DNA from 2 places in the Anaerobacillus alkaliphilus genome. Region 2 is predicted to be linked to the other one. Evidence: predicted binding sites of a transcription regulator. Region 2 holds the regulator's gene; the other holds the start of a gene.

Region 1 (4,445 bases), on a different contig from region 2:
AAAGCATTAAGCCCGACCTTATCTTATCCATATGCTGAACAGCAGCTTTATCATCATCGTTATGAAGCCGTGACAAACGGTTCGTTTCTACCGGAAATGCTTCATACCAGGACTCAAGTTGCTCGAACTAACCGCTCATTGCTGGCTTCACTTAAAGAGGGTGGCTACATTTTTTATACTCGACACGCAGAAGCAATCGTTGGAGCTGATCAACCAAATCTTAACTTTCAAGATTGTTCTACTCAGAGAAACCTTTCCCTTATAGGTCGTAGACAAGCTACTGAATATGGGGAAACAATTCGTCGTTTAGCAATTCCAATCATGGCTCCAGTAGCATCTAGCCCTTTTTGCAGAAATATAGAAACAGCTGCTCTTGCCTTTGGAAGAGAATATATACAAGTAGATCCTTTCTTATATGATGTCTATCGATTAAGTACAAACATAAGTCCATTTGACCAGCAAAGGATCCTTGCTACTCTGAATTCAGTGCTAGAAACCCCGGTACCTGCTGGAACGAATAAAGTGATCATCGCTCACAGCTTTCCTGTAGGAATAGGTCTGGGGCGATTACCCAATATGGGAACTATCATTGTAAGACCACGTGGATACGGCATGGGATTTGAAGTCGTGGCCTATCTCACATTAGCGGAACTAAACAGACTTACTTGAGGATGATTGGAATAGCTAATGACATTAGAATGGCGAACTCAACTATCACAAAACCCTCCATCTACATTTCACAACGATAAAACACAAATGAGACTTAAATCACCTTAGTACAACCCAAAACAAAAAAGCACCTACACAGGTGCTTTTTCTATGTTAACTGCATGGTCGTTATGCAAGTGCCATCATCCTCAAAAGTCGAAAACTTTGACTCTACCATCTTATCGTCATGCTTAATTGTTATATTGAACGTTTTGTCCCTAGGTAACCAAAAGTCAATAAATCCGTTACTTAAAGATGTTAACTTTTCGTCAACTAATACATTACCATCAGTGTCTACAATGTATACTTCAAATTCAACTTCTACTAACTCTCCTTGACAACCTGTCAAGCTATGATTTTTTCAAGGATGCGTTTCATTAATATAAGGTGCAATTGAAACAAAAAACTCGTCTTCTGGCAAGTCATATAATATCTCGCTACCTGCGCTTTCTTTTACAACAAGTTGTTGAGATGTTATTGATGCTCTAAGGGCAGTTTTATTTCCTACACTATAATCATTCACTAATTCTTTAATGTTAGTATGTGTGTTCGCTTCATTATTGTTTTCACTAGAACAACCGATTAATAATGCTGCCACAAAAAAAGTAACTGCAAAAAGTTTAAGTTTCATAGACTTCACCCCCCTTTTTATCTCATTATACTATTTGAGCAATATTAATGCACTTTTATGCGATCACTTACACAATAACTTCAGAAGTTCACTTCATAAAAAGATATTGGCTCAATTATGATACCTATTTTTTAACCTACATTTGAAAGTTTTGTGAACTAACCAATCACCCTTTACGAACGTACATTCCTCTATTATAATAAGAACAAACGTTTGTAAAGGGTGATAGAGTTGGAAAATCAAGAGAGAGTTGATCATGATCGTTTGTTCAAACAATTAATCACAACTTTTTTTGAAGAATTTGTCTTAGCTTTTTTTCCAGACATTTATGAACACCTAGATTACAACCATATGACATTCTTACACCAAGAGGTTTTTACTGATATTTTAAAAGGCCGTAAAGGTGTTGTAGACATATTGGCTGAAACAAAATTACGAGGCAATGATACCATCATCTTAGTACATATTGAGCCTCAATCCACCTATGCTCATGACTTCAACGATCGCATGTTCTTTTACTTTAGTCGTTTATATGAGAAATACAGATGTCCCATTTTGCCGATTGCTATTTTTAGCTATGACGATATGAAACCTGAAACTGATTTTTTTCACATCCACTTACCATTCAAACAAGTGCTCTCTTTTCATTATTTTACAGTCCATTTGAAAAGAAAAAATTGGCGAGAATTGATCAACCAACCTAACCCAGTAGCCCTTGCATTACTTGGAAAAATGGGCTACGATCAAGATGAAAAAGTAAAAATTAAGCTTGAATTTTTACGTATGTTACTCAAACTAGAATTAGATCCTGCTAGACAAACATTGGTTGCTGGCATCTTCGAGAAATATCACATACTTTCAGTATCAGAAGAAAATGAATTAGATAAATACCTTAAACAAATACCAAATAACGAGGTGGTACAAATTATGGATCTTATGACTTCTTGGGAGAAAAAAGGTTTTGATCAGGGCATAGAAAAAGGCATAGAGAAAGGCATGGAAAAAGGCATAGAGAAAGGTATGGAGGAAGGCATCCAAAAAGGGATAGAGCTTACGAAAGTCGAAGTCGCCCTTAGTATGTTAAGGAAAGGCCTGTTTATTAGTGATATACATGAAGTTACTGGCTTGCCAGTGGAAGAAATTAAAAATTTACAAGAACAATCAAATATTTAATAAAGTTAAGGAACAAACGGTGTCGTCTGTTCCTTTTTGGCAATCCTTTCTAGACAAAATTGTCAATCTGTCCACAATTGGTGTCTACCCTGAAAATATTAACTAACAGGAAAGTTCACTTTCTTTTATTTTTAGTATCCTTCAAAAATATTTTCATCCATGTTCTAACTGTCACTGTGACAACCCGAATTTTCTTGTTTCACACTGAAACCATTTATTTTACCTAATTCATTTAACCTCTCTAGTATTCTCAAGAAAACCTTTTCCTCAACCGCACCTTCCCAAGCTCCATCACAAAAACGATCGGCTCTGACGTAATAAGTTAGAATTGCTCGTAAAAGATTAAAATCAGCGGTTTCTATTGCGTTAGCGAGCTCTCCATCCAGTTGTTGAGTAATGGATGTGTACTGCTTCTCCATGAGATTTGAACTGTATACCTCGTCGATAAATTCAAGCAATGCCTTATCATAACTAGGATAACCGATGATAATTTGTTTCTCCCTTGTTTCATAAGGTATCCGACATACCTTCGTTGCTACTTTAAAATAAGGGATGAATCTACAGAGTTTTCCAATTGCTTCCTTGTAAAAAGAGATATGCAGTGTCTGGCATACATGTTCAATATAGTTTCGCTTAGCAATTACATTTAGCCATTCTTCTGGGATACTTTCATAACCATAATGAAGTCCAGCTAATCCACCTGCTACCGCAGCAACACTATCCGTATCCTCTCCCATATTCACAGCTCTCAACACACACTCTTTATAGCTCCTTGTGTTCAAAAGACACCAGACCGCAGCTTCAATGGTATCAATTACATAACCACTACTATTAATTTGATCTTCTGGAAGACTAGCAAAACCTTCACTGAATAATCTCTGAAAATAGGCTATTTCACTATCAAACTTCCCATGTTCTTGGTAATAGTTCATTGCATAGGCAATTCCCTGCTCAACAGCTGTTGCAAGATCGCTTTCCTCGAGAATTTTTGCTGCAATAGTAATATAAATTCCACAGGCTATCTGACTTCGTTTATGACCATGTGTTAGTGCAGACACGTTATGTATAATCGTAAATGCTTCGTCTTGCTCGTAAAACTTATCTCCATAAGTTGATTGCAAATAGAATAAAATTGGTAGAATTCTCATGAGCGAGCCATTACCGTTATCGTATTCAGTGGTACCACCTGATTGTAGCGGCTTTGTACCATCCAAATAACGCTGCAACGATCTACTAGTCGCAATTCCAATATCAAAAGCCTCCCCAAAAGGAGTATAACTTCCCTCCTCATACCATTCCACGAACTTATTCATGATGTCTTCATAATTAAGTCCATCTAATAAGCTATCAACCAAGCATAGACTCATACTAGTATCGTCAGACCAAGTTCCGGCAGGTTGGTTATGTGTCCCGTAGGCACGCATACCAACGACAGGATCTTCTCTAAGTGTCTCTCTATTATGAAATTCAACCGGAACACCTAAAGCATCTGCCACACATAAACCCAACATTCCGTTAACTATATTGTTAGACATCCTATTACCTCCTATAGGCGTTTTTAATGTGCAAAAAATTTAATTTCTAGAGACCGAAGTGGCAATACCTTTTCTCTCCTGTACCTGACGAAACATATAAGCCTAAATGATTATTCAAAATTGCTCGCATAATTTGCTTTCCTTATTTTAACATTAATAACAGAAAAATCATCTGTTTATTCGGTAAACAAAAGGACCCTCCTTTTCCAGGATCGTATATTGCTAGTATTTCGTTAACATTAAATAAAAAAGAAGTAGACTAGGTCCCCCTGTCTACTTCTCAAATGTCCGTTAATTCTTCTTTTCTTCCTTTTCTTCATCATTACTAGCTACTAATTCTCTAGTGGCACTCTTAAATTCTGTTAACGTTCTGCCAAACGCGCGACCAATTTCGGGAA
Region 2 (4,445 bases):
TACATCATTACCTTCCTCATCAACTACTTTAATTGAATGTAATTGACTGCTAAATGAAGATCGAAACGTTTGAATGTATTCCTGTCGCAGTTGCTGCTGTTCTTGCTTTTCTTCCATTGTAATACTTCCTGCTTTTGCTTTTTTTGAAAGCTCGTTAATCCGCTTTATTTTTTCACTTGATAACATTTTACTAATCCTCCATCTATTGTTTAGACCTATAGTAAAATTTACAGTAACAAACCAACGTTTTCAACCTTTCTGATTAGTTTGTTCGTAAGTTCCATCGAATATTATATTTTTAAGAAAGAAAAAAAGCCTTAAGAGATTAATCTAAGACTTTATATGTGATTCTTTATTTTGGCGAGACCTTTGTATCCTCAGCGTTTATATATTCCTGGTAGCGACGATGAACAGTAGCTTTCGAAACGTCATACCCAAAGCCCCTTAGAGTAGCTGCAATTTCTCTAAATGTCAGTTTCATCGTTTTTAAGCGAATAATCTCCTCCAATGGAATTTCTTTCTTTAAACGGCCTCCTACATGTACATCACCTAGGTTTTCACTGGGATTATAGCCATTTTCAATCGCCTTCTTCATTCCACGTTTAATTTTAATATTGTGAAGCTTTCTTTGATATTCTTCTACAATACTAACAATATTAAGAACTAAAGTATCAGTTTCTGACAGTTTCAACTCACCTTTATCATTGATTGTTCGAATTTTAACTTGATACTTTACTAACTGATGAACGAGGGCTATCTTTGTATTTCCCCTCCCTAATCTGGTGTCATCCTGAATTAGTAATACCTCTGCTTTTTTATCCTTAAAATCCTCTAACAATTCAAAGATGCCTTCTCTCTCTATTTCGTAACCACTAGCTTTTTCCTCTATTACTTTATAGATAGGAAAGCCATTTTCTTCAGCTAAATGGATCAATTCTTCCTTCTGTCTAGATAAAGAAGAAGATTGTGCTTCTTTATTAGTACTTACTCGACAATAAATAATCGCCTTCATTTCTAACGAATTCCTCCTTTCTTTTTAACTGAGGAACAAGAAGAATTTGACCAGGATAGATATGATCACTCGTAAGATTGTTTTCTCTCTTTAATATAGTTATGTAGGAAAGGATAGACATTCCTTCTGTATGTTTACTTGCTATAGACCAAAGTGTGTCACCAGATAAGACTTCCACTTCTATTAATTCTTCAAATTCAGGCTGTGCAGAAACACTCACAGACATTAAAAGATAGATGATTAACACTACAAATATAGCCACATAGCTTATATCTTGAAATGAAATTTTTTGAATTTTAAACATTATAAACACTCACTTCCATAAATAAGAATATTTGTTCTCTATTATAATAAAACAGAACACTCGTTCTAGTCAATAGTTTTTAGAACTTATGTTTGCATATTTGAAGAGAGTACAGTATAATTTATGGTAAAGATAAGATAAAATGGGGTGCTACATAATGAATAAGGTATCGAAGCGTCAGCAAGAAATACTAGATTACATAAAAGATGAAGTTCGCAAAAAGGGATATCCACCATCGGTGCGAGAAATTGGTGAAGCAGTAGGATTAGCATCTAGCTCCACTGTTCACGGACACTTATCTCGACTCGAGAAAAAGGGGTTTATTCGAAGAGACCCCACAAAACCAAGAGCAATTGAGATATTAGATTTAAAATTAGATGAATTTGAACCTACTTCTCCGAATACTACCTATGCTCCGATTATCGGTAAAGTTACTGCCGGTGAGCCTATAACTGCCTACGAAAATATAGAAGATTATCTGCCACTTCCAGAGAAATTCGTTGGCGATGACAAAGTGTTCGTCCTTGTCATTCAAGGTGATAGTATGATTGAAGCCGGTATCTTTGATAAAGATATGGTTATCGTAAGACAGCAACAAACTGCCAACAATGGTGATATCGTTGTAGCTATGACAGAAGAAGATGAGGCGACGGTTAAACGCTTTTTCAAAGAGAAAGACTTTATTAGACTTCAGCCTGAGAATTCTTCAATGGAACCTATTATTCTACAAAACTGCGCAATCTTAGGAAAAGTTATTGGTGTTTTTCGTTCAGTACATTAAATACGGTACCTTCATTATTAATAGCAGAAGAATCAACTTAGGTTGGTTCTTTTTTAGTGTACATGGAAAAAAGCACTTGCCCCTAAAGGCAAATGCTCGTGACTTATCAACCACTATTAATATATCCAAATAGATATCATTTCATACTAATAAGTTAGCTTAAGTATAATATTAGTACATTCTTTTATAACTATAGTTAAGTTAATTTTAAGATGGAAAATACCATTCACTTGGGATATTACAATACTTAAAAATGCCACCAGTGACTAACCCCTTTTGTTGTACCAGCTATCTTTTATTCATGACTTCTAAATAACTAATTTCATTCTTTGCTTCTAATGAAACATTCTGATGATAGTAAGTAACTAGTGACGGATAAATTTCAAGAAAAACCTCATGTAAAATAGGGTCAAACTGTGTATTCATAGCCTCGATAATGATATCCTTGGCTTCTTCTAATGTAAAAGCATTTCTATAGGATCGAGTAGTAGTAATTGCATCAAAGGTATCGGCAAGTGCAATAATTCTTGAATGTAACGGAATGTCATCTTGACTAATCCCCCTTGGATAGCCTTTTCCATCGTACCTTTCATGGTGATACAATATATCACTGACAATTTCGTTTGGATATTCTAGTTCTTTTGCTAAATTAGCACCGAATTCAGAGTGTTTTTGAATCGTTTTATACTCTTCCAAAGTAAGCTTTCCATTTTTCGTTAGTATATCATTAGGAATATATACTTTTCCGATATCATGAATAAGAGAACTAATTCGCAATAAATCTAAATCTACTTTATAGCCTTTTTTCTTCATGTTACTACCAATAATCATTGCGTAATCAGATACACGAATTGAATGACCTCGTGTATACATATCTTTTGTTTCGATTGCTAATATAAGGGTTTTCACTGTCTTATCAAACATGTACGCTTGCTTAGAACTATCTACAATCATATTTACAAAAACACCGAGAACGACAATATAACAAATAATGTACGAAAGCTCAGTGACGATTTCAAATAAAAAACGTTGATCATAATAGCCAGCCATAGAATTTAAACTAAAGTGGATCAAAATTGAAGCAACACTGGTTCCATAAAAAACGTTACGATTTTTAAATAGCGTAGCAAATAACGGTAAGAAAATAACTGCAATCTGGTTAGCGAAAGGAGTAAACCATGTCAGAGCAACAATCACTACGCACATATTTATAAAGAGGAGATACCTTTGTATCATCGGTGAAAATTTGCGATAGATGAGAGTGAATGGTAAATACCCAAGTAACATAATACTTAGTAACTGATAATAAATGATATCAAAAGAGCCAACCCAAATGGTATATATGGCTGTTAAACTAATGGAACTTCCGATACAAATCATCCATAGCTTCTTTATAAACAGATTTATGTCTAGACTCATTGATGTTCACCTACATTTCACAAGGATAGTTATTTCGGGATAAAAAAAGACGAACCGAAAAAATGTTTGGTTCATCTCTTTTCTCTTTCGAAAGATGTTTTTCTACTTCCCCATAACTTCATCTATCAAAATTATAATGCAAAATGTGACAAACTTCTATATATTTTGACAAAAACTCCATATATTTTATAGTTATGCCCTCTATGAATATTAGCTATCTGATAGGCTCCCAATCAGTTGTTTCGCAATCTCTTGTCCATTTTCAATGCAATCAGGAATTCCCACACCATAATACGAGCATCCTGCTAATAGAACACCTGGATAATTTTCCTTAAAGTCACTCTCTAAAGTTCCAACAACCTTAGGATGTACAATTTCATAGTTTGGCATATTTTCGACCCAATCAGTTATTTCGTATGTAACTGGTTTAGCAGTAATTCCTAGACTTTTTTGTATATCATTAAGCGCTATGGTCAGTTGGTCTGTCACGTCCATCTGCTTTAATGTTTGAAAAGTAGGATGGCTACTTTTATAAAACAGACGCACTAGTAAATTACCACTTTCAGAAGTATGTAGCCATTTACGACTCGTCCATGTACAAGCATTGCATGATAACTCATCTGTATTAATAGTAATAAAACCGGTACCATCCGCTGGCAATACACTATCTGGAACATCAAACCCTAGATAGATACTAATTAACGAACTGTTTTTCAATTTAGAAAAATCTTCTTTAATTTTTTCATCGGAAAATAATGCTTGCGCTGACGCATGTGGGATACTTAAAATTATAGAGTCAACCTCTAACATTTCTCCATTTACTAAATGAGCGCAATAACGTTCATTATTTTTAGTTATATTAGTTATCCGTTGATTTTTTAGAATTTCTACCTCTTGCAAGTGGCTCTCGTATGCGTCAATGATTGAAT

Evidence for each region. Region 2 encodes LexA, which represses DNA repair genes until DNA is damaged. Its sites were predicted from a motif close to CGAACATATGTTCG; they were not measured.
Region 1: the regulator LexA is predicted to act here: its motif matches at 1,516-1,529, upstream of DS745_RS20940 (RpnC/YadD family protein).

What each region holds. Positions count from the first base shown of each region.
Region 1 is NZ_QOUX01000047.1:106,138-110,582, reverse strand. Features, by position in the region: gene DS745_RS20955 (histidine phosphatase family protein) at 1-669, shown strand, start outside; gene DS745_RS24980 (CueP family metal-binding protein) at 818-1,339, opposite strand; gene DS745_RS20940 (RpnC/YadD family protein) at 1,571-2,512, shown strand; gene DS745_RS20935 (ADP-ribosylglycohydrolase family protein) at 2,677-4,047, opposite strand; gene tatA (twin-arginine translocase TatA/TatE family subunit) at 4,339-4,445, opposite strand, start outside.
Region 2 is NZ_QOUX01000046.1:205,122-209,566, forward strand. Features, by position in the region: gene DS745_RS16205 (DUF896 domain-containing protein) at 1-186, opposite strand, end outside; gene DS745_RS16210 (YneB family resolvase-like protein) at 353-1,012, opposite strand; gene yneA (cell division suppressor protein YneA) at 978-1,316, opposite strand; gene lexA (transcriptional repressor LexA) at 1,474-2,097, shown strand; gene DS745_RS16225 (HD-GYP domain-containing protein) at 2,386-3,516, opposite strand; gene hemG (protoporphyrinogen oxidase) at 3,727-4,445, opposite strand, start outside.